DNA from 3 places in the Microbulbifer sp. TYP-18 genome. Region 2 is predicted to be linked to each of the others. Evidence: predicted binding sites of a transcription regulator. Region 2 holds the regulator's gene; each other region holds the start of a gene.

Region 1 (7,344 bases), on a different contig from region 2:
GGTGTCGATGATCTCCAGTGTTGGTATGGCGAAATGGCGCCGAACTGATAGCATGCTGGTTCCGGCAGGCGGTTTAACGCGATTTGTTCGACCCCATGCCGGCTCAACGTAACGGACAATTCTGGATAAATAATATGCAATTGCCTTACCTTCGTTTTGCAATAGCCCTGGGCCTAGCCTTGCTGCTCAGTGGCTGTGGGGGAGACAAAGCATCCGACAGGGATAGCGAATCCCTGAGTTTTGCGCGTGAACAGGCTTTCCCTTCCACTTATGAGGTCACTCAATCAAAGCCGGTCTTGATTCAGGGCGCTACCCTGTTGACCGGCACCGGTGAGCGGATCGAACAGGCGGATATACTGCTTCGAGACGGAAAAATAGCCGATATGGGCGATGGGCTGAAAGCACCCGAGGATGCGTTGGTCATTGACGGTACCGGCAAATGGGTAACCCCCGGCATTATCGATGTGCATTCCCACCTGGGAAATTACCCTGCACCGTCTATCGAGTCGTCTCAGGATGGCAATGAAATAACTGCACCGAATACCGCAGAGGTGTGGACGGAACACTCGGTGTGGACCCAGGACCCGCAATTTCCCCTGGCGCTCGCCGGCGGCGTAACCACTATGCAGATTCTGCCGGGTTCCGCCAACCTGTTCGGCGGCCGCAGTGTCACGCTCAAAAATGTACCCGGGCGCAGCGTGCAGGATATGAAATTTCCCGGGGCCCCCTACGGGCTGAAAATGGCCTGTGGAGAGAACCCCAAGCGGGTTTACGGTGGCAAGGGGAGTGCCCCCTCGACCCGGATGGGCAATGTAGCGGGCTATCGCAAGGCCTGGATCGAGGCGGCGGACTATCGCAAGCAGTGGCAGGATTTCGCTGAAAACGGTGGCGATGAACCGCAGCGCAATCTGCAACTGGAGACACTGGCCGGTGTTTTGAACGGCGAGATCCTGGTCCACAACCACTGTTATCGCGGCGAAGAGATGGCCGTTATGATGGATATAGCGCGGGAGTTTGACTTCCAGATATCCACCTTCCACCACGCCGTCGAGGCTTACAAGGTCGCCGACCTGCTGGCGGAGAACAACGTTTGTGCGGCCATGTGGGCTGACTGGTGGGGCTTTAAACACGAAGCCTTCGACATGACTGAGGCCAATATTGCCATCGTGGATCAGGCCAAGGCGTGTGCAATGATCCACTCGGACTCAGCGGTGGGAATTCAGCACCTCAATCAGGAAGTTGCCAAGGCGATGGCCGCCGGGCAGCGCGCCGGCTTTGCTATCGGGCCGGAGGAGGCGGTGGCCTGGATGACCCTGAACCCCGCCCGGGCGCTGGGAATCGACGAGCAGACCGGCAGCCTTGAAAAGGGCAAGATGGCGGATGTCGTGGTCTGGTCTGGCAACCCCTTCAGTGTCTACAGCAAAGCGGACCAGGTGTTTATCGACGGCGAGCTGATGTACGACCGCAATGACCCGGCGCGTCAGCCGCATACCGATTTCGAGTTGGGGATACTGAATCCAGAGGGGGAGCGTCTGTGAACAGATTATCGCGGGTAATTCTGCTGCTGACCGGACTGTTGGCGTCCACAGTGCAGGCGGAAACGATTTTGATCAAGGGTGGCAAAGTCCACACATTGGCGGCCGCTGGCAGCCTTCCCACAGCCGATATTCTCCTGCGGGACGGCCGTGTCGAGGCCGTGGCGCCATCCATCGACGCAGATGCCGATAAAGTCATCGATGCGACGGGAAAAGTCGTGACTCCCGGCGTCATCGCCCCCATGTCGGAGCTCGGCCTGGTAGAGATAAGCGCTGCCAGCAGCACAAATGATTACGGGGTCACCGGGAAGAGTATCGGCAGCGCCTTTGACCCGCTGCCGGCCTACAACCCCAACAGTACCCTGATTCCCTACAGCCGGGCCGGCGGTGTCACGCGCGCGGTGGTGTTTCCCGCCATCAGCACCTGGAATACCGACGCCGAAGAGATGCAGCGGGTATTTGCCGGGCGGAGCTTTGCCATTGCGCTGAACGGCGAGTTCGATAGCGTCGTGGCAACGGATCTCGCCCACAAGGCGTATCTGGGGGATGTCGGAGCCCAGCTGGCCGGGGGCAGCCGGGCAAATGCGTTTGCCAAGATCAAACGCGCGCTCATGGAAGCGCGGGAGTACCGGGCCAACCGCGAGGCTATCCGCTCCGGCAACTGGCGACAGCTGAATTACTCCATAGCGGACCTGGAGGCGCTGCAGAAGGTGATTCAGGGCCAGCAGCCGCTGCTGGTGACTGCAAACCGGGCCAGCGACATTCTCCAGGCCCTCAAGCTGGCCCGCGACTTCAATCTGCGTCTCATCATAGCGGGAGCTGCTGAGGGCTGGATGGTGGCGCCACAACTGGCCGCTGCCGGGGTGCCGGTGGTGATAGATTCACTGGACAATCTGCCCATCGCTTTCGAAAGCCTTGGAGCACGCGCGGAAAATGCAGCGCTAATGCAGGCCGCGGGCGTCACCCTGGCCATTGCCGGCCCCGGTTATGGCGGTACCCACAATATACACTTGTCGCGCCAGGCGGCGGGTAATGCGGTTGCCTACGGACTTCCCTATGAAGAGGGTCTCAAGGCCATCAGCCGCAATGTGGCGGATATATACGGCCTGGAAGGTGGCACCATTGAGCCGGGCGCCGTGGCTGACGTGGTGGTTTGGAGTGGGGATCCCCTGGAGGTTACCAGCTTTGCGGAGAGGGTGCTGATTGGCGGTGAGGAGCAGTCACTGGTAAACCGGTCGACCCGTTTGCGCGACCGCTACCTCAAGCCGGAAGCGGGCCATGGAGCCGGATACAAGTTTTGAAGTGACTGGCGGTTTGGAGAGCGGCGGACAATCATTTCCGCCGTTCTGACGGGAGTAAGGAATGGTTTACATAACGGGTTTTTACGCGGGCCTCAGCGGCCTGTTGCTGCTGGCGCTGGCCTATCGTGTGGTGCGTTTTCGCCGCGACGAGAAAGTTGGTGTTGGCACCGGCGGCAAGCATAGTGGAGCTGTGTTGGTGCGAGCCCACGGCAATGCAGTGGAGTATTTGCCAGCGGCGCTGCTGTTGATGCTGATTGCGGAGTTGAACGGCTTGGGGGCTCTTTGGCTACACCTGTTGGGGAGTGCGCTGGTGTTGGGGCGGCTGCTGCATGCCTATGGTTTAATAGCGAGTAGGGGCGGCTATCATCTGGGCCGCTTCTGGGGCACCATCTTCACCTGGGTGGTGATCTTCGCTTTTGCGCTGATCAATATCTTCTACGTGCTCCGGGCAGCCTGACGACTGCTTGGTGCAAAAAAGCCCGGCCAGGGCCGGGCAGGCTACTACAGGGATAGAATCTGCGGGTTTGGGTGTTACTGGCTGACTGCCAGCGGAGTGACGCGGTCGTCCGCTGCTTCCGGCTGGGCTGGCTCCGCTTCCAGCAACACTTCCGGCTTACCTTTGCAGGCCTTGGCCAGGGCTTCTCTCTGCCGGGCCAGCAGCAGGCCGATTTCCTCGGCTGCCGCCTCGGAGATTTCGTCCACATGACGCTCAATCAAAGAGGTGATGTTGGCGGCCAGTTCCAGCATTTTGTCGTGTTCTTCGGCGTCTTTCTTGTTGTCGAACATTGCTCCGTCCCTATCGCACTTCCATACAGCAACAACAGCCATTGTTAATGTCCCCTTATGGTCTGGTTATGAATACTGTTTAAGCATACAGTATCTGTAATTATATGCAGTGTCAATGGCGGGTTTCGCATTTTGATCGCCGGTGGCGGATCGGGTGAGGCGCCCGGGTGGCAAATATGCCCGGGAAGCGGTTGTGGCTTTACCGACAGACGGGTTCCGGGAGAGGGGTGCCGGGAGTCAGATGGAGAGCACCAGTCGCGCCGCCAGGGCTACCAGCAGGATCCCCAGGAGCTGCTGCAGTCTGCGACTGACGGATTCGCTTATCCAGGCGCCCCGACTGCCGGCGGTGACCGCAATCGCAACCAGACAGTACCAGGCCGCGTCGATGGCGGAGGCGAGGGCGGCCATGCCCAGCTTGATGGTGAAAGACTGCTGTTCGGTGACGAACTGACTGAACAGGGCGGTGAAGAATATCACCACTTTCGGATTGAAAAAGGCGACCCCGAAACCCTGCAGTGCGGCTCTGTGCACTGGCACCGGCGCCCGCGGTTTCTCCGCTGTACCACTGTCGGAGCCGGTGGCGCGCAGGGATTTCCAGCCCAGATAGAGCAGCAGTGCCGCACCGGCCCACTGCAGGGCGGTGAATACTGCTGGAGAGCTGGTGATCAGTACCGCCAGTCCAAAGGCCGTCAAGCCGGCGTAGACCGCAATCGCAATACCGTGTGCCACCGCCGCTGCCATACCCTGGCGGACACCGGAGGCGGCGTTGCGCATCACAATAAGCAGGCTGGGGCCGGGCGACATGGCCCCGAGGGTGCATATCCCGGCCAGGGACAACCAGGCGATCCAGTCCATTAGAAGCCGCCTCCCTGCGCGAGCCACTGCTGCTCCTCCGGCCAGGACACCCGACCGAGGGCCGCGTTGCGGTGGGGGTAGCGGCCAAAGCGGTCGATGACATCCCGGTGCGCCACAGCGTATCGATAAAAGCTGTCTGCCTGGGCCGTCTCTTCCGCGCTGTTCCAGCGGACTTTGCGCAGCTGGTCGAAAAAGGCCACGGAGCGTTGCTGCATCTCTTCGCTTTCACCGTGTTCCAGTGGCATACCCAGAAAAGCGCGCTGGTAGAGTCCTAGCCGGTGGTGATCGCCCCGCTGGATCACCGCCAGGGCGAGCTGCTGCGCCCTGGCATCCCCCGCGAAGGCGCTGCTGGTTCCGCGGTAAATATTGCGGGTAAACTGGTCACAGAGCAGCACCAGCGCCAGTTCACCTGTCAATGTCGCACTCCAGTCGTCCAGTTGACCCGCCAGGGCCCGCTCCACCACCTGGCCGAAATCCCGCGCTAACCCCTTGTCGTTCGCTTCGCTGGGGCTAAACCACAGCCGGCGATATGGCTCCTCGACCGGGGCCCGGAGCTCCGCACTGCCGAACCAGGCGCACAGTATCTGGGCAGGCTGCGGAACGGCACCCTGGGAAAAAGTGACCGTCGGTGCATCCAAATGCATTGCTAGTACCATCTTATCGCTGTAAAAGGACAATTGCCTGGAGGCGATCATGGTAACCCTAAATGCAGTGAGTGTGAAAATGGTGCGCGCCTGCGCAGTGGTGGTCATTTTGGTCAGCAGCCTGCCGGCGGCGGCGGGTGAACTGGCCATTCCCATGCTGGAGGTGCAGCGGGATCTCACCCTGAAGGCGGAGCAGGCTTTCACCCGCAAGTTCAATGAGTGCGGGGACGGAGTTCGGCACCAGAAAAACCAGAAGGAACCGACCGGTCCGCGCTTTCCGGTAAGAATCGCCGCACAGGAACAGATCTTTGAGGGTCTGGCGGCGTCACTCGTCGGGATCGAACTGGCGATACGCCCCCGGGGCAATTCGGTGGGCCTGTGATGCCCCTGTGGTTGCCGCTCTATAAAGGACAGGCAAAATCCTGTGGGAGGGCCCCTACTGTGGCGGACCGGGCCCCATCTGCCGGACAGGAAGCAGTAAACGACTAGAGAGCACTAACTATGAGAGCGAAAAGAAACTATCCGGCCGCGCTGTGGCTGGCTGTACTGGCCGCCTTCACGGCCTTGAGTTGGGCCCAGGAGCCGGCGGATGTTCAGGTCCCGCAAACACCGGACGCCCCCGTACCGGCGCCTGAGGCCCCCCGGGCCACCGGTGTCGAAGGGCAGATGGAACAGAGGCAGTTGCAGCGGGCGAAGGAGGCACAGGAGCGGCTCAGCCAGGCGCGGGAAGTACAGAGCCGGGCAAGGGACCAGCTGCACAGCCAGGTGCGTATCTATCGCGACGAGGATGGCAGCCTGCGCATAAAAACTCGGGATGAGGACGGTGAAACCTCTGAAGTGCAGTTGGATCTGGGCGAAGAGTTTGGCGGAGCCCTGACCCGGCGCATCTACGATGAGCTGGAAAGCAAAGGAGTGCTCGACGAAAAGGGTTTCGTGGTGGATAGAGTGCTCGATGGCGTGCCGGAGAATGTCAGTATCGGTATCACACGGGAGAGCAATACCGGCGCGCGCAGCGATCGTTCCCACCGTCGCGGTGGCAGCGGCCGGCACGATCACGGCTTCGAGTTTGGAGACAATAATATGGAATTGATACCCGCCATTCTGGGAATTCTGGCCGTGTTCGGCACTCCGGTCCTTATTGTGTGGCTGGTGACCCGCAACAGCTATCGCAAGAGGCAGCTGCTGATGGACAATATCAACCGGATGGTGGTCGAGGGCCGGGATATTCCGCAGGAAATGCTGGATTCACTCGAGGGGACTTCGCCGGCGAACCTGAGGGACCGGGGCTTTACTCTCATCGCCGTGGGTCTGGCGCTGCTGATCTGGCTCTCTATAGCGGCGGGGCCGGAAGTGGGGAGCCTGGGCCTGATACCTCTGTTTATCGGAGCGGCGCGGTTTATCAACTGGAGATTCGAACAGCAGAACTCAAGTGGGGCAGGGTAGGGAAGCTGGGTAATGGGCCTCAATGACGAGGATCTGATCCGACGCATTGTTAACGACGGAGACCAGCGGGCCTACGCCCAGCTGGTTCGTCGCTATCAGTCGCAATTGCGGTTTTCGCTGCGGGGATTGTGTAATGATGACCAGGCTCTGGCCGACGATATGGCACAGGAGGCGTTTATCAAGGCCTATAAGGCGCTACCCGCTTTCCGCGGCGATGCGCGTTTCAGCACCTGGTTGTACCGTATCGCCTACAATCTGGTCATGAGCCACAAGCGCAAGCAGACACCCGAAGTCAACCAGGAGCTGGTGGATCGGGCGCAGGCGCAGGAGAGCGTGGAAGAGGCGCAACAGCTGGGTATGTCGCGGGATCTGAATGCGGCGATGGAGGAACTCAGCGAGGCGCAACGACAGGCGGTGCACCTATGTATGCAGCGCGGTTTTTCCCACGAGGAGGCAGCCACTATTATGAAGCTGCCTCTTGGTACGGTAAAATCCCACATCAACCGAGCGCGGGCAAAATTGCAGACATTGCTTTATGCTTGGCGGGAGGAGGTTACAAGTGGATAGATTTGAACACGAGCTCGAGCAGCAGGACAGTGAACTGGGCTTTGACCGCTGGCTTGGCCAGCAGTTGCAGTTCAATGAACCCTATCTGGAGAACGATGGGTTCTGCGAAGCGGTGATGTCGCAACTGCCATCTCCCGTGTGGCGCCGGGAGCGCCGGGTGACGCGTATGCAATATGGTGCGGTCCTGGTGGCTTCCGCCATCGTTGCCTGGCA
Region 2 (7,344 bases):
GCCTTTAAAGATCCGGGGCGGCTCAACATCGACCGGGTCAATGCCCAGCAGGCGCGCCGTTTTCTGGACCGCATTGTCGGTTATATGGTATCGCCGCTGCTGTGGGAGAAGGTTGCCCGAGGCCTTTCTGCCGGGCGGGTGCAGTCGGTAGCGGTGCGCCTGGTGGTGGAGCGGGAACGGGAAATCCGCGCTTTTATCCCGGAGGAATACTGGACTCTGTTCGCCGATACGCAAACCCGCAAGACAGAGCCACTGCGGCTGGAAGTCAAGCGCCAGGGCGGGGAAGCTTTCCGCCCCGTTAACGAATCCCAGGCCAGCGCTGCGGTCAGGGCGCTGCAGGGATCGGAATTCAGGGTTACCGCCCGGGACGACAAACCCACTCAGTCGAAACCCACCGCACCTTTCATCACCTCCACCTTGCAGCAGGCGGCGAGCAACCGACTCGGCTTCAGCGTCAAAAAGACCATGACACTGGCTCAGCGGCTGTACGAGGCGGGCCATATTACCTACATGCGTACCGATTCCACCAACCTCAGTGGCGAGGCGGTGGAATCGGCGCGGGCGTTTATCGGCGAGCAGTATGGGGACAAGTACCTGCCGGAAGTGCCCAACAGCTACAGCAGCAAGGAAGGCGCCCAGGAGGCACATGAGGCGATCCGGCCCTCGGATGTCCGGATGCAACCGGCAATGCTCGCGGGTGTGGAGCGTGACGCTGGAAGGCTGTATCACCTGATCTGGAGCCAGTTTGTCGCCTGTCAGATGACGCCGGCACAGTTCACTTCCACCTCAGTGGTGGTGGGTGCCGGGGAGTTCGAGCTGCGCGCCCGCGGGCGGGTGATCCGGTTTGACGGCTTTCTGAGAGTGGCGCCGTCGATCGGTAAAAAAGAAGAGGATCTGGTGCTGCCGGATGTGAAGGTGGGGGAGCAGCTGTCCCTGAAGAAACTGGACCCCAAGCAGCACTTCACCAAGCCGCCGGCACGCTACAGCGAGGCGACACTGGTCAAAGAATTGGAAAAGCGCGGTATCGGTCGCCCCTCCACCTATGCCTCTATCATTTCCACCATTCAGGACCGCGGTTATGTTCGCCTGGAGAGCCGGCGTTTTTACGCCGAAAAAATGGGCGATATTGTCACGGACCGCCTCGGGGAGAGTTTTACCAACCTGATGGATTACGGCTTTACCGCCAACCTGGAGGAGTCCCTGGACGCAGTGGCCGACGGGCACAGGGGCTGGAAGGATCTGCTGGATGCGTTTTATGCGGATTTTTCCCAGCGGCTGGAGAAGGCCCAGGCGGCAGACGGGGGAATGCGCCGCAATACGCCCACGGACACAGATATCGAATGTAGTAAGTGTGGCCGCCCCATGCAGATTCGCACCGGTTCTACCGGTGTGTTTTTGGGCTGCTCGGGTTACGCCCTGCCGCCCAAGGAGCGCTGTACCAACACCATGAACCTGGTGTCGGGCGATGAGGCTGTGGATGCGGATCAGGACGATGAGGCGGAGTCCCGCCAGTTGCGGGAAAAGCGCCGCTGTCCCAAATGCGGTACCGCAATGGACAGTTACCTGGTGGACGAACACCGCAAACTGCACATCTGCGGTAACAACCCGGATTGCAGTGGCTTCGAGGTGGAGCAGGGCACTTTTAAAATCAAAGGCTACGACGGCCCGGTGATAGAGTGCGATAAATGCGGCAGCGACATGCAGCTGAAGCCGGGTCGCTTTGGCAAGTATTTTGCGTGCACCAACGAGAACTGTAAAAACACCCGCAAGCTGCTCAAGAGCGGGCAGCCGGCGCCGCCAAAAATGGACCCGGTACCCATGCCCGAGCTGGCGTGCGCAAAAGTGGACGACCATTATATTTTGCGCGATGGCGCATCGGGACTGTTCCTGGCCGCCAGCCAGTTCCCGCGCAAGCGCGAGACCCGGGCACCTTTGGTCAAGGAACTGCTGCCACACCAGAGCGAGATAGATCCCAAGTACAGTTTTCTCTTTTCCGCACCCACTGAAGACGATCAGGGGCGCGATACGGTAGTGCGCTTTAGCCGCAAGACCCAGGAGCAGTATGTGCAGTCCGAGGAGGACGGCAAGGCGACGGGCTGGCGAGCTTTTTATCGCGACGGCCGGTGGCAGGCGGAGGCCGGTAGCAAGAGTCCGGCGGCAAAGCGCAAGCCGGCGGCCAAGAGGAAATCGGCCTCCCGTTCCGGATGAGCAATCCCTATACCGGCACTGTAACCTCGGCGCTGCGCAAGAGCGAGCTGCTGTTGGCGGGGCAGCCGGCCCAGGGGTTGCAGGCCGCGGCACTGCGGGAGGCGGCACTGATGCAGCTGTGGAGGGCATACCTGGCTTATCTGGCAGAGCTGTCGTTTCAATTGCAGCTGGGCCTGGAGCCTCAATCCGCCGCAGAGCTGCAGCAGCGCCTGCAAGCCAGCGCTAAAGCCAGTGGGGAAGTGGCTGAGCTTATCGCCCTGGAGGAGGATTCCTGCAGCTGGCTGACCCAGCTGCAGGCCTGCTGGCGGTTGCTGTGGCGCCCGGGGAAGGGTAACGCCGGGGCGCAGGGGGGTGTTGATCTTATTTCCACCGGTAATCGTGCGGCGGCCAACCCCGAATCACTCAATGACGATAGGTTGCGGGCCTGGCACCTGGCGTTGCAAGAGCTGGTACAGAGGCACCGGGCCCATACCGAGGAGTGGTAACTCCGCCGTCCGCTTTCCATCCCCAGAGTCTTTACACGGATCTGTCGTGAACGACTGCCCCCCCGTATGTTACACTGCCCCACAAGATGCCGTGTCAAAAGGGGAGAATTGCATGTCCTCCGAAACGTTTGAAATCATTGAGCTGGCCAATGGCGATATAGCGCTGCGCCGCGCCGGCCACAGGGAGGACCCGCTGGTGCGCATTCACTTTTCGGAGGAGAGTCTGCACTTTTTGCGCGAGCACAAAATCATCATTGCGCGCGCAATGCTGGAAGCGGGTATCGAGGCGGTGCAGAATATCGGCGATTCGGATGTGGACTTTATCGATGAAGAGGAAGTGGAGCCGGTCAACCACACCATCCATTGAGGGTGAACAATACCCCCGTCAGTACGGCATCCCGGCTAGAGAGCGCAAGGCAAGGGCGGACGGGCCGCCTCCACTTGTAAAGCTCAGGGGCTCTGTCGTATCACGCCTACAGCCAACCCTTCGATAGCAAAATTTTTGTCCCGCATGTCCACCTGGATCACGTCGAAATCCTCGTTCTCCGGCAGTAGCTGGACCATTGCCTGATTGCCTTTGCGCCGAAACCGCTTGACGGTCACCTCGTCCTCAATGCGCGCCACCACTATCTGGCCATTGCGCACCTGGTCAGTGCGCTGCACCGCCAGCAGATCGCCGTCCAAAATCCCCGCGCCGCGCATACTCATACCGTGGACCCGCAGCAGATAGTCCGCCGGGGGGTGGAAAAAGTCTGAAGGCAGTTCGCAATAATCCTCGATGTTCTCCTCCGCCAGAATGGGATTGCCGGCTGCCACCCGGCCCACAACCGGCAAGCCTGGCTGGTAGTCGGGAATGCGGATTCCGCGCGAAGCACCGGCCACCATCTCGATAGCCCCCTTGCGCGCCAACGCTTTGAGGTGCTCCTCCGCCGCATTGGGGGAGCGAAAACCCAGTTCCTGGGCGATCTCAGCGCGGGTTGGGGGGTATCCGGTCTCGTCCAGATAGGACTTGATCAATTCCAGTACTTGCGCCTGACGGGCAGTGAGGTTGGTCATGTGATCACCTGTCGTGTTTCTGTATTTATATACAGTTGCTGTGATTATATACAGATTTGCCTGCTGCGCAATGTTTGGCGCCCGACGGCTAACTGCTGCTAAAGTGGAACGGGACAGGTTGTAAAATTTGCGTTTAATTGCGCGACAAGAAAGGAACTATAACAATGCTTGATGCGAAAATGCCCGAAGCGTGGCGCGTTCTGCGCATCCAATCGGAACTGGTGGACGGGATCGAGCGGCTGATTGCCCTGAACGGCGCCGTGACCGTTTTCGGTGGGGCGAGATTTACCGAGGATAGTGCTGAGTACCAACAGGCTGTCAGGTTGGGAGAATTGCTGGCCGCGGAGGGAGTACCGGTGATTACCGGTGGTGGGCCGGGTTTGATGGAAGCGTGTAATCGCGGCGCTTACCCCCAGAAGGGCAAGTCTATCGGTTTGAATATTGAACTGCCGTTTGAACAGTTACCAAACCCCTATCAGGATATCAGCCTGAATTTTCGCTACTTTTTTGTACGTAAATTTATGTTTGTTAAACACGCCGTTGGCTTTGTCGGCATGCCCGGGGGTTATGGCACTCTGGACGAGCTGTTCGAAGCGTTGACCCTGGTACAGACGCAGAAGGTACGGCGCTTTCCGATTGTGCTGGTGGGTAAAAGTTATTGGTCGGGACTGCGGGACTGGCTGGTGGACACGGTGCTGGAGCGCCAGTGTATTGATGCCACTGACCTGGATCTGTTCAGAACTGTGGATACAGTGGATGAGGCCGCGGAGCTGATTCTCCATTATATCCGCGAGCGGGAATAGCAGTCCCCCACCAAGTGCCAGCGATCCATTGGCTAGCGGTGAAACGCAGCTGTGGGCGGAATTGGTCCGAAAATCTGCCGATCTTTTAGCGACAGCTCCAATTGGTTTGTGACCCCGGCGGATATTGCATGCTGCCATTTGCGTGCACGGTTTCAGGCCCGGTGATGGCAGGTTCTGGTAGTGCACCTGTCCAGCCTTCAGAGCCCCTGTTCCTGTCCTGTCTTCCTGTGTGGCTCTTTCTATCCCGACTGCCCCTAACAGCTTGTTGAAAAGACCCTCCCCGGCTTTCCTCAACCTTGGTTTGCAACGCAGGTCCGTAAGCCCTCCACGACAAATCAAGCAGTTACATACTTGATTTGCGACCCGAACATCCCTGTTCGGGACAGCGGGCTGCGGGTGTTGATATTACTGCCCGGCGCGGCTAGTGGCCACAGGGTGGGCGGGTTATGCTAATCTGCATCAGAACCGAACAACTGTTTTAATTGGTAGTTTGAATTTCATGAGCCAGCCGGACACCGTTACCCGAATTCTGGATGCGGCAGAAGTGTTGTTCGCCGAAAGAGGCTTTACCGAGACTTCTCTGCGCACCATTACCAGCACTGCGGGGGTAAACCTCGCGGCGGTCAATTATCATTTCGGTTCCAAAAAGGAATTGATTCAGGCGGTTTTCGAGCGGTTTCTCACGCCTTTCACCACAACCCTGGCGGATGAGCTGGACCGCCGCGCCGCACTGGAACAGCCGCTGCACCTGGAGGGACTGCTGGAGAGCCTCTACCGGGTCGGTCTGGGCAGCCTGGCCGCCGAGGGCCGCGACCCGCAGCGCTTTATGCGTCTGCTGGGACTTGCCTACACCCAGTATCAGGGGCATCTGCGCCGTTTTATCGTTTCCAGGTACGGTGACAGCTACCGGCGATTCGCCGGCCTGCTGGCCCGGGCGCTGCCGGAGCTGGATCCGGTGACTATCTACTGGCGGCTCTATTTCATGCTGGGTGCGACTATTTTCACACTGTCGAGCTTTGATGCCATCGAGGCTATTCTGAGGGAGGACTTTGGTGCTGAGAGCAGCCTGGGAGAGACACTGGAGCGGCTGGTGCCCTCCGCATCTGCGATGTTGCGCGCCGAGTAAAACCAACTGGGAGCCCTTTGTATGAGCGCAGTGATCGGGCCGGTGATGGCCGATATCGGTGGTACCTACCTGTTGCCGGAGGACCGGGAACTGCTGGCCAACCCACTGGTAGGAGGGCTCATATTCTTCGCCCGCAACTTCAGCGACCGGGAACAGTTGCAGCAGCTGGTGGGTGAGATCCGCGCTGAGCGGCCGGATATCCTGCTGGCCGTGGATCAGGAGGGGGGCAGGGTTCAGCGGTTTCGCGGTGACTTTACCCGTATTCCCTCCATGCAGCTGCTGAGCGCGCGTGCGGATCCCGATCAACTTAGGGACGCCGGCTGGCTGATGGCGTCGGAGCTGCTGGCGGTGGGGGTGGATTTCAGCTTTGCACCGGTACTGGACGCCGATGATCGACACTGCAAAATCGTCGGCGACCGCAGTTTTGCTGCGGATCCGGCCAAAGTTTCCGAGCGGGTGCGGCCCTTCATGGAAGGCATGCACCAGGCCGGCATGGCCACAACCGGCAAACACTTCCCCGGCCACGGCCATGTGCTGGAGGACAGCCACGAAGAACTGCCGCGGGACCAGCGGACGCTTGCACAGGTCATGGCTTCCGATGCACTGCCCTTTATCGAGTGTATTCGCGCGGGTGAGTTGGATGCGGTGATGCCCGCGCATATCCACTACGTGCAGGTGGACGACCGGCCGGTGGGCTTTTCCCCCTTCTGGCTGCAAAAAATCTTACGCACGAAGCTGGCCTTTAATGGGGTTATTTTCAGTGATGACCTGTCCATGGAGGGTGCCGGAATGGCGGGAACTTACGGGGACCGTATCCGGGCGGCGCTGACCGCCGGCTGTGACATGGGGTTGGTGTGCAATAGCCGCGTGGGTACACTGGAAGCACTGGCAGCGCTACGGAATTTCGTCCCCATCCCTGAATCGGGCGCACGCCTCGCGCGCATGCGCGCAAAAACAAAAATAGGCTCCTGGGAGGAGCTTGCCGAGAGCGACCGCTGGCGGCGGACCAAATCCTGGCTGGAATCAATTGATCCTCTGGCTGCCGGCGTTTAGTCGCGGGCCGGGCATAAGACCGGTGCGAGGGCGTACAGGTTGTTGTATGTGAATGCCAAAATTTTAAAGGCGGCAATCCAGTGAATTCAGAAATTACCCATTGAATTGTCGGATTAATAACAGTTGTTGATCGGGAGTAGGCAGTGGAATCGGCGCAGCAAATGATATTGTCCTGGATAGGGGACAATCGACTGTGGATAGTGGCAACCTTCATAATTGTGTTGGGGACCGCACTAGGGGCCTGGTTTTGTACCGGCTTCGTGCGGCGCCTGCATCGGCGTGCGGAGAAAACCGCTAATCCCTGGGACGACGCGCTGGTGGCGGCTCTCAATCCACCGGCAATGGTACTCATTTGGCTGCTGGGCCTGACCCTGGCGGCGGGGCGGGCCGGCAGTGCTACCGGGGCAGAAATATTCTCCCTGGTGGTGCCGGTGCGACAGATCGGACTAATCCTGGTGTTGACCTGGTTCGCATTGCGGTTTGCACGCAATGTGGAGGCCAATTTACGCAACCCCCAGTACATGAGCAAACCGATGGACGCGACCACTGTGCGCGCCATGGGCAAGCTGGTACGGGTCTCCATCCTGATTACCTCGGCCCTGGTGTTGATGCA
Region 3 (7,344 bases), on a different contig from region 2:
CGCAGCTGCAGCAGGGTCTGCAGGAAACCAAGTGCGCAACTCTGGAGAAGCTGCTGGAGGAAATCGGCCTCGGTAACAAAGTGGCGTTTTCCGCGGCCAAACTGCTGGTACCTGTGGACAGCCGCGAAAGCGAGGCCAGCAACATTTCCTCGCCGCTCACCATCGATGAGCAGGAGGGCATGCTGGTCAGCTTCGCCCGCTGTTGCCGGCCCATTCCCGGCGACACCATCATCGGCCATATCAGCTCCGGCAAGGGGGTGGTGATTCACCGGGACACCTGCCGCAACACCATTGATTTCCGCGAACACCCGGAAAACATCATGGCGGTGAACTGGTCGCCGGACGTGAAAGGGGAGTTTCTCGGCGACGTGCGTGTGGAAGTGGAGTCGGAGCGCGGCATCATCGCCCGGCTCGCCACCCGCATCACCGAAGAGGGGGCAAGTATTGAGCAGATTCACGTGGATGAGAAGGACGCGCACAACAGTGTCATCGCCATGACTCTGGAAGTGAGAAACCGCGTTCATCTGGCCCGGGTGATGAAACGACTGCGCAACCTGCCGGCGGTGATACGTATCGCGCGCCCCTGAGCATTTTGGGGCGAGCACCGCAACAGGCCCCACCCAGACAAAATCACTACATTCGGGGCAATCTCTCTTTCTTGATCTCCCCAACACCGCCCGAACGCGCTATATTGACCCGCTTTCCCTGCCACCAAGCATCGGAGTCAACCATGCCTAATCGCGCTGTGATTAAAACCGACCTGGCACCGGCCGCAATCGGTAGCTACTCGCAAGCCGTTAAAGTGCATAACACCGTCTATCTCTCCGGGCAGATTCCCCTGGACCCCCAGACCATGGAAATGGTATCCAGCGACTTCACCGAGCAGGCGCGCCAGGCGTTTCGCAACCTGGAAGCCGTTTGCGTAGCGGCCAACGGCTCCCTGTCCCGTGTCGTCAAACTCAATCTTTATCTCACCGACCTGAAGAATTTCTCGGCGGTAAATGAAGTTATGAAGGAGTTCTTTGAGGAGCCGTTTCCTGCGCGCGCCGCCGTTGGTGTCAATGAGCTGCCCAAAGGTGCCCTGTTTGAAGTGGAAGGGGTCCTGGTGATCTGACCTGGGGCCACCCTGCTTTGTGCCTCCGAAGCACAATTTATCCCCAGCCCGGATCATCACCGTCTGCAATAGCCGCACTGCCAAAGGCAGGGCAGCTCAGCCAGACACATCTTTTCTGCAGCCTTTACAGTGGCTGTAGCTTTGCCATGGTCACCACCAGCCATTTACTGCCGGCATCGTCAAAATTAACCTGCACCCGCGCGCGCGGGCCATTGCCCTCGAACTGTACCACAGTACCCTCGCCAAACTTGGGGTGCTCCACACGCCCCCCCAGGGCCAGTGGCGGCAGGTCGTCGAAGTCCGGCGGCGGATCGGACAAGCGTCCCACTTTGCCGTAATCCGGATTGAACAGTGGCCTGGAAATCTCGGTTTTCAGCCGCACTTCACAAACCAGGTCCGGCGGTATCTCACCGATAAAACGAGACGGGCTATTGTGGCTTTCGCTGCCGAACAGGCGCCGGTTTTCGGCGTAGGTGATATAGAGCTTCTGCATGGCGCGGGTGATGCCCACGTAACAGAGGCGCCGCTCCTCCTCCATCCGGCCCGGCTCCTGCGCCGACATCTTGTGTGGAAACAGGTTCTCCTCCACCCCGGCCATAAACACCAGGGGGAACTCCAGTCCCTTGGCGGAGTGCAGGGTCATCAGCTGCACCGCATCCTCAAACTCATCCGCCTGCCCCTCTCCCGCATCCAGCGCCGCACTGTCCAGAAACTGGTCCAGCAGCGGGCGCTCCTCGTCATTTTCCGCCAGGTCCAGGCCATCGAATGCCCGGCAGGCACTGATCAGTTCCTGCAGGTTTTCCACACGGGTCTGGCCTTTCTCCCCCTTTTCCCTGCGGTGAAAATCCAGCAGGCCGCTGGTTTCGATCACATCCTCGGCGATGGCATCGAGGGACTTGTCTTGCGCATTGGCCGCCAACTGATTGATCAGATCGAGGAATGCCTGCAGGGCGCCAGCGGCGCGGGCCGCCAGCAGGCGCTGCTGCAACATCAGGTTGGCGGCCCGCCAGAGGGAGCAGCCCTGCTCGCGGGCAGAGGCGCGCACCATTTCCACGGTGCGCACACCGATACCCCGGGTAGGTGTGTTTACCACCCGCTCGAAAGCCGTATCGTCGTCGCGATTGGCGATCAGGCGCAGGTAGGACAGCGCATTCTTGATTTCCATACGATCATAGAATCGTTGGCCGCCATAGATGCGGTAGGGCATCTGCTCCCGCAGCAGCGCCTCTTCCAGTACCCGCGACTGGGCATTGGAACGGTAGAGAATGGCGATGCTATCGCGGCGGTGGCCAGCCCCCAGCCAATCGTTGATATGCTCGACGATAAAACGCGCTTCGTCCTGTTCGTTATAGGCGGCGTAAACCGCGATAGGCTCACCGTCCTCCCCCCGGGTCCAAAGCTCCTTGCCCAGGCGGCCGGCGTTGTGTTCTATAACCGCGTTGGCGGCCTTGAGGATGGTACCGGTGGACCGGTAATTCTGCTCCAGGCGCACCGTCTGCACATCGCGCAGATCCCTGCCAAAGTGCTGGATATTCTCGATCTTGGCACCGCGCCAGCCATAGATGGACTGGTCGTCGTCACCCACGGCGGTGATATGGCACTGGTCCCCGGCCAGCAACCGCAGCCAGGCGTACTGGATGGTGTTGGTATCCTGAAATTCATCCACCAGGATAAACGGAAAGCGGCGCCGGTAGTGGGCCAGTACCGCATCGTTGTTCAGCCACAATTCGTGGGCGCGCAGCAACAACTCGCCGAAATCCACCAGTCCCCCACGCTGACAGGCCTCCTCATAGGCAATGTAGATATCCACCATGGTCCGCAGCCAGGGATCTGCGCCGGGCTGGATATACTGCGGGCGCCGTCCCTCATCCTTCTGCGTACCTATCCACCACTGGGTCTCCCGCGGCGGCCACTTCTTTTCGTCCAGACCCAGGCCGTCCTGTACCCGTTTGATCAGTCGCAGCTGGTCGTCGGAATCCAGGATCTGGAAATTCTGCGGCAGCTTTGCCTCCTGCCAGTGGGCTTTCAACAAGCGGTGCGCCAGACCGTGAAAAGTCCCCACCCACATGCCAAAAGTGTTCACCCCCAACAGTTCTTCGATGCGCGCGCGCATTTCCCGCGCCGCCTTATTGGTAAAGGTGACCGCCAGCAAGGAGAAAGGCGAGGCGCCCTCTACTTGCATCAGCCAGGCGATACGGTGCACCAGCACACGGGTTTTGCCGGACCCGGCACCGGCCAATACCAGCTGGTTGCCGGGCGGGGCCGCCACCGCCTCGCGCTGGGCGTCGTTGAGAGGGCCGAGAATCTGAGATACGTCCATGGGCGGCGATTGTAACAGAGCCCGCAGCGGATACCTGTGCAAATAAACAGGTAACTCTCACTGCCGGCTCAATCCTGGAAGCTTCGTCTCCCGCCGCCCGCCCAGGGCCTGGCACCACGGCTCGCCAGCCGGGTTGGCAGCAGCTACACTGCGCCGTCAGGAGTTCAGAAGGAAGTATCGTGAAACCGGCAGAAGTCACGCAGAAAATCAGTGAACAGCTGTCCTCCATGCGCAAATCGGAACGCAAGGTGGCGGAGTACATCCTCGCCAACCCCAATGAAATCATCCATATGCGCATCGTGGACCTGGCCACCGAGGCCCAGGTGAGCGAACCCACCGTAGTGCGGTTCTGCCGCGCAGTGGGCTGCTCCGGATTTCAGGAGTTCAAGCTGAACCTGGCCCAGCAGCTGGCATCCAGCCCCAGTTTCGGCCAGATAGCGGTGACCGAGACCGACACCATCGCTGAGTACAAGCGCAAGGTGTTTGATTCCACCGTCGACACCCTGCTCAATGTGCGTGACACCCTGGACAATCGCGCACTGGAGGCCGCAGTGGCCGCAATCGCAGCCACCAAGCGGGTGGAGTTCTTCGGATTCGGCGCCTCCGGGGCGGTGGCGGCGGATGCCCAGCACAAGTTCTTCCGCCTGCAACTGGCCACAGCGGCTTACTCGGACCACCATATGCAGAATATGTCCGCCATGTCGATGGAACCGGGCGACGTGGTGATCGCGATTTCCCAGAGCGGCCGCACCAGGGCCCTGCTGCACTCCATCGAAATGGTCAAACAACAGGGGGGCACGGTCATCGGTCTGGCACCCAGTGGCTCGCCGGTAGCGGTGCGATCCTCTATTCCCCTGGAAGTGGACGTGGAAGAGGACATAGAAATCTATACCCCTCTGTCATCACGCATCGCCCACCTGGTAGTGATAGACACCCTCGCCATTGGCGTCGCCCAGCGCAAGGGCACCCAGCTGCAGGACCACCTGATGAAGCTGAAGCGGGGCCTGCACACGCTGCGCGAGGAAAATTAAACCGCCACCAGCGCCCGGGCACCGACGGGCTACTTTACTCCGGGCAAAAATCGTGCCACAATACCTGCCATTCGCGCCTTGCCGCGAATATCCCTCCGTCCGGCGCGGTTCAGTCCACGTCTGCTGCCGCCTTTATTTCCAGGCCACCGAGTTTTATGTCGCCGTTTGCTGAGAAACATGCACCCCCCTGGCTGGCATCCTACCTGGCGGTGCTGGTGGCACTTACGCCCTTCGCAATAGATACCTATCTGCCGGCGATTCCACTTATGGCCTCGGTTCTCGGCACCGAGGTGGAGCAAGTCCAGCATTCAATCTCCAGTTATCTATTGGGCTTCGCGCTCGGCCAGCTGTTGGGCGGCCCCCTGTCGGATCGCTGGGGGCGCCGCACTGTAGGCACTATCGGGCTGGGTATTTTTTTCCTCAGCACACTGGCGATACTATTCGTCACCCAGGTAAATCAGCTGGTCGCCCTGCGCCTGGTGCAGGCTGTTGGCGGCGGCTTTGCAACCGTTATCTGCGCCGCCATAGTGCGGGATCTATACAGCGGCCGCGACGCCGCTAAGGTGATCTCCATCATCAGCACCATGATATTGATGGCGCCACTACTGGCACCGGTGATCGGTTCGGTACTGCTGACCTTCAGCGGCTGGCAGAGTATCTTCGTGTTTCTGCTTCTGTATGCCACCGCCATGATCCTGGTGGTGCGACAACTGGTGCCGGAAACCGTGTCCCCCTTTCTCCGCGCCAGGCGACAGAGGAAACCCATTGCAGAGCTGGTGCGCAGCTACGGGCGGGTGCTGAGCAACCGGCGGGCACTGGGTTTTCTCGGCGCCCAGGCGTTTGTCAGCAGCTCCATGTTTATCTACGTAACCACCGCCCCTTTCGTGTTTATGGAGTATTTTGAAGTGTCTGCGGGTCACTTCCCGCTGTTCTTTGGCAGCTGTGTTGCGGCACTGATTGTGATGGTGCAGATCAATATCCGTCTGCTGAAGTTCTTTGCCCCGCGGCGGATACTGTTGGCGGGTATCTTCCTGCAACTGCTGGGCTGTGGCCTGTTGCTGCTGGGAACCCTGACCGGTGCCAGGGAGATAGCTCTGTGGATGGTTCCACTGGTGCTGGTGGTGGCCTGTATCGGCATAACCGCGCCCAACGCGGCCGCCTGCTATCTGGAATTCTTCCCCAAGATCAGCGGCAGTGCCAACGCCCTCTATGGCGCCAGCCTGTTTATCGCCGGCGGGCTGTTGGGTGGGGTCGCCAACCGGTTACATACGGGTACCCTGGTACCCATTGCCGCCACTATGTTCGCCTGCGCCACGGTGGCACTGGGACTGGCCCTGTTCGTCGCCCGGACGCGTGAACCCATAGTAGTGGCGGACCCCAAGGCAGGCACCTCGCTGGCGGCTCACTCCGACTGAGCGGGAAGCAGTCCCTCGGCCCGGAGCGCCTCCATGACCGCCGGGCGCTCCCCTACCCGCTCCTGCAGGGCACGCAACCGCGGCCAACCCTCAGTATCTATGTGCAGCCGGTCGAGCCAGTTGGTCACCGTAAATAAATAAGCGTCCGCGGCGGTAAAGTTTCCATCCAGCAGATACTCGCCGGACAACTGGCTTTCGATATAGGTGAATCGCTCGTTCAGCCTTTCCAGCGCGGTGCGTTTTTCCTCTTCGGAGCCATTCCAGAACAGTGGCAGGAAGGACTTGTGGACTTCTGTGGAGAGGTAGTTCAACCAGGCCTGCAGTTCGTAGCGCGCCCGGCTCCCGGCGGGCGGGGCCAGGCCGCTGTCGGGCTTCAGGTCGGCGAGAAACTGCATGACGGCGGGCCCCTCGGTCAGCACCTCGCCGTCGTCGAAGCGCAGCGCCGGCACATAGCCTTTCGGGTTGACTTCAAGAAAGCTGCCCCCCTCCTCTGTTTGCTTGCTGCGCAGGTCCACCCTGCACAGATCGAGGTCTATTCCCGCTTCACAGGCAACGATATGGGGCGCCAGGGAACACGCGCCAGGGGCATAGTAGAGTTTCATCGGCGTTATCCTCCAAACAAATCAGTAACCTTCACTGGTGACGGTCGAGGCATTGACCCTTTGGCGGGAGCCCGCAGGTGTGCCGACCGGTTCGCGATGACATCAGCCGCGCCGGTGGGGCGCCGAGTAATCCAGTTCCGGGCCTTTGGGCACTATACCCGTTGGGTTAATGGTGGCATGACTGGCGTAATAATGGGTCTTGATATGGTGGAAATCCACCGTTTCGGCAATACCGGGCCACTGGTAGAGTTCGCGCACATAGCCCCACAGATTCGGGTAGTCGGCCAGGCGCTGCTTGTTGCATTTAAAGTGACCGTGGTAGACGGGGTCAAAACGGACCAGGGTGGTGAACAGCCGCCAGTCCGCCTCGGTGACACTGTCCCCGCACAGGTAGCGGTTGTCCGCCAACCGGCGTTCCAACTGTTCCAGCGTGCTGAACAGCCGCCCATAGGCTTCGTCGTAGGCCTGTTGTGTGGTGGCGAAACCGGTCCGGTAAACACCGTTGTTGACATTGTCGTAGACGACCGCATTGGTCGCTTCAATTTCGCCGCGCAGATCCTGCGGATAATAGTCATCCCCATTGCCGCTCAGCCCGTTGAAGGCCTCGTTGAACATGCGGATGATTTCCGAGGACTCATTGCTGACAATGCACTGACCCTGCTTGTCCCACAGTACCGGCACGGTTACCCGGCCACTGTAATCGGCTTGGTTGCGGGTGTAGATCTGATACAGATAAGCGGACCCGAACAGCTGGTCCCCGCTACTGCCCTCCTCTTCCGCAAAGGTCCAGCCATGTTCCAGCATGTAAGGGCTCACCACCGAGACACCGACCAGATCCTCCAGGCCCTTGAGCTGGCGAAAG

Evidence for each region. Region 2 encodes LexA, which represses DNA repair genes until DNA is damaged. Its sites were predicted from a motif close to ACTGTNTNTANANACAGT; they were not measured.
Region 1: a site for LexA is predicted at 3,697-3,714, ahead of ABVT36_RS10340 (YebG family protein). Genes of this name have one in related genera too.
Region 3: a site for LexA is predicted at 3,468-3,485, ahead of uvrD (DNA helicase II). Genes of this name have one in related genera too.

The regions. Positions count from the first base shown of each region.
Region 1 covers NZ_JBFRBC010000010.1:66,087-73,430, reverse strand. The annotation lists gene ABVT36_RS10355 (amidohydrolase) at 135-1,538, shown strand; gene ABVT36_RS10350 (amidohydrolase family protein) at 1,535-2,836, shown strand; gene ABVT36_RS10345 (MAPEG family protein) at 2,898-3,293, shown strand; gene ABVT36_RS10340 (YebG family protein) at 3,368-3,664, opposite strand; gene ABVT36_RS10335 (LysE family translocator) at 3,860-4,477, opposite strand; gene ABVT36_RS10330 (DUF924 family protein) at 4,477-5,172, opposite strand; gene ABVT36_RS10325 (hypothetical protein) at 5,171-5,503, shown strand; gene ABVT36_RS10320 (DUF6249 domain-containing protein) at 5,623-6,564, shown strand; gene ABVT36_RS10315 (sigma-70 family RNA polymerase sigma factor) at 6,577-7,131, shown strand; gene ABVT36_RS10310 (hypothetical protein) at 7,124-7,344, shown strand, end outside.
Region 2 covers NZ_JBFRBC010000003.1:184,919-192,262, forward strand. The annotation lists gene topA (type I DNA topoisomerase) at 1-2,208, shown strand, start outside; gene ABVT36_RS05215 (DUF6586 family protein) at 2,205-2,693, shown strand; gene ABVT36_RS05220 (hypothetical protein) at 2,806-3,060, shown strand; gene lexA (transcriptional repressor LexA) at 3,144-3,749, opposite strand; gene ABVT36_RS05230 (TIGR00730 family Rossman fold protein) at 3,914-4,552, shown strand; gene ABVT36_RS05235 (TetR/AcrR family transcriptional regulator) at 5,052-5,678, shown strand; gene nagZ (beta-N-acetylhexosaminidase) at 5,700-6,731, shown strand; gene ABVT36_RS05245 (mechanosensitive ion channel family protein) at 6,893-7,344, shown strand, end outside.
Region 3 covers NZ_JBFRBC010000005.1:112,124-119,467, reverse strand. The annotation lists gene spoT (bifunctional GTP diphosphokinase/guanosine-3',5'-bis pyrophosphate 3'-pyrophosphohydrolase) at 1-587, shown strand, start outside; gene ABVT36_RS07100 (RidA family protein) at 731-1,114, shown strand; gene uvrD (DNA helicase II) at 1,239-3,434, opposite strand; gene hexR (transcriptional regulator HexR) at 3,614-4,465, shown strand; gene ABVT36_RS07085 (multidrug effflux MFS transporter) at 4,621-5,880, shown strand; gene gstA (glutathione transferase GstA) at 5,868-6,482, opposite strand; gene ABVT36_RS07075 (glutathione S-transferase family protein) at 6,585-7,344, opposite strand, start outside.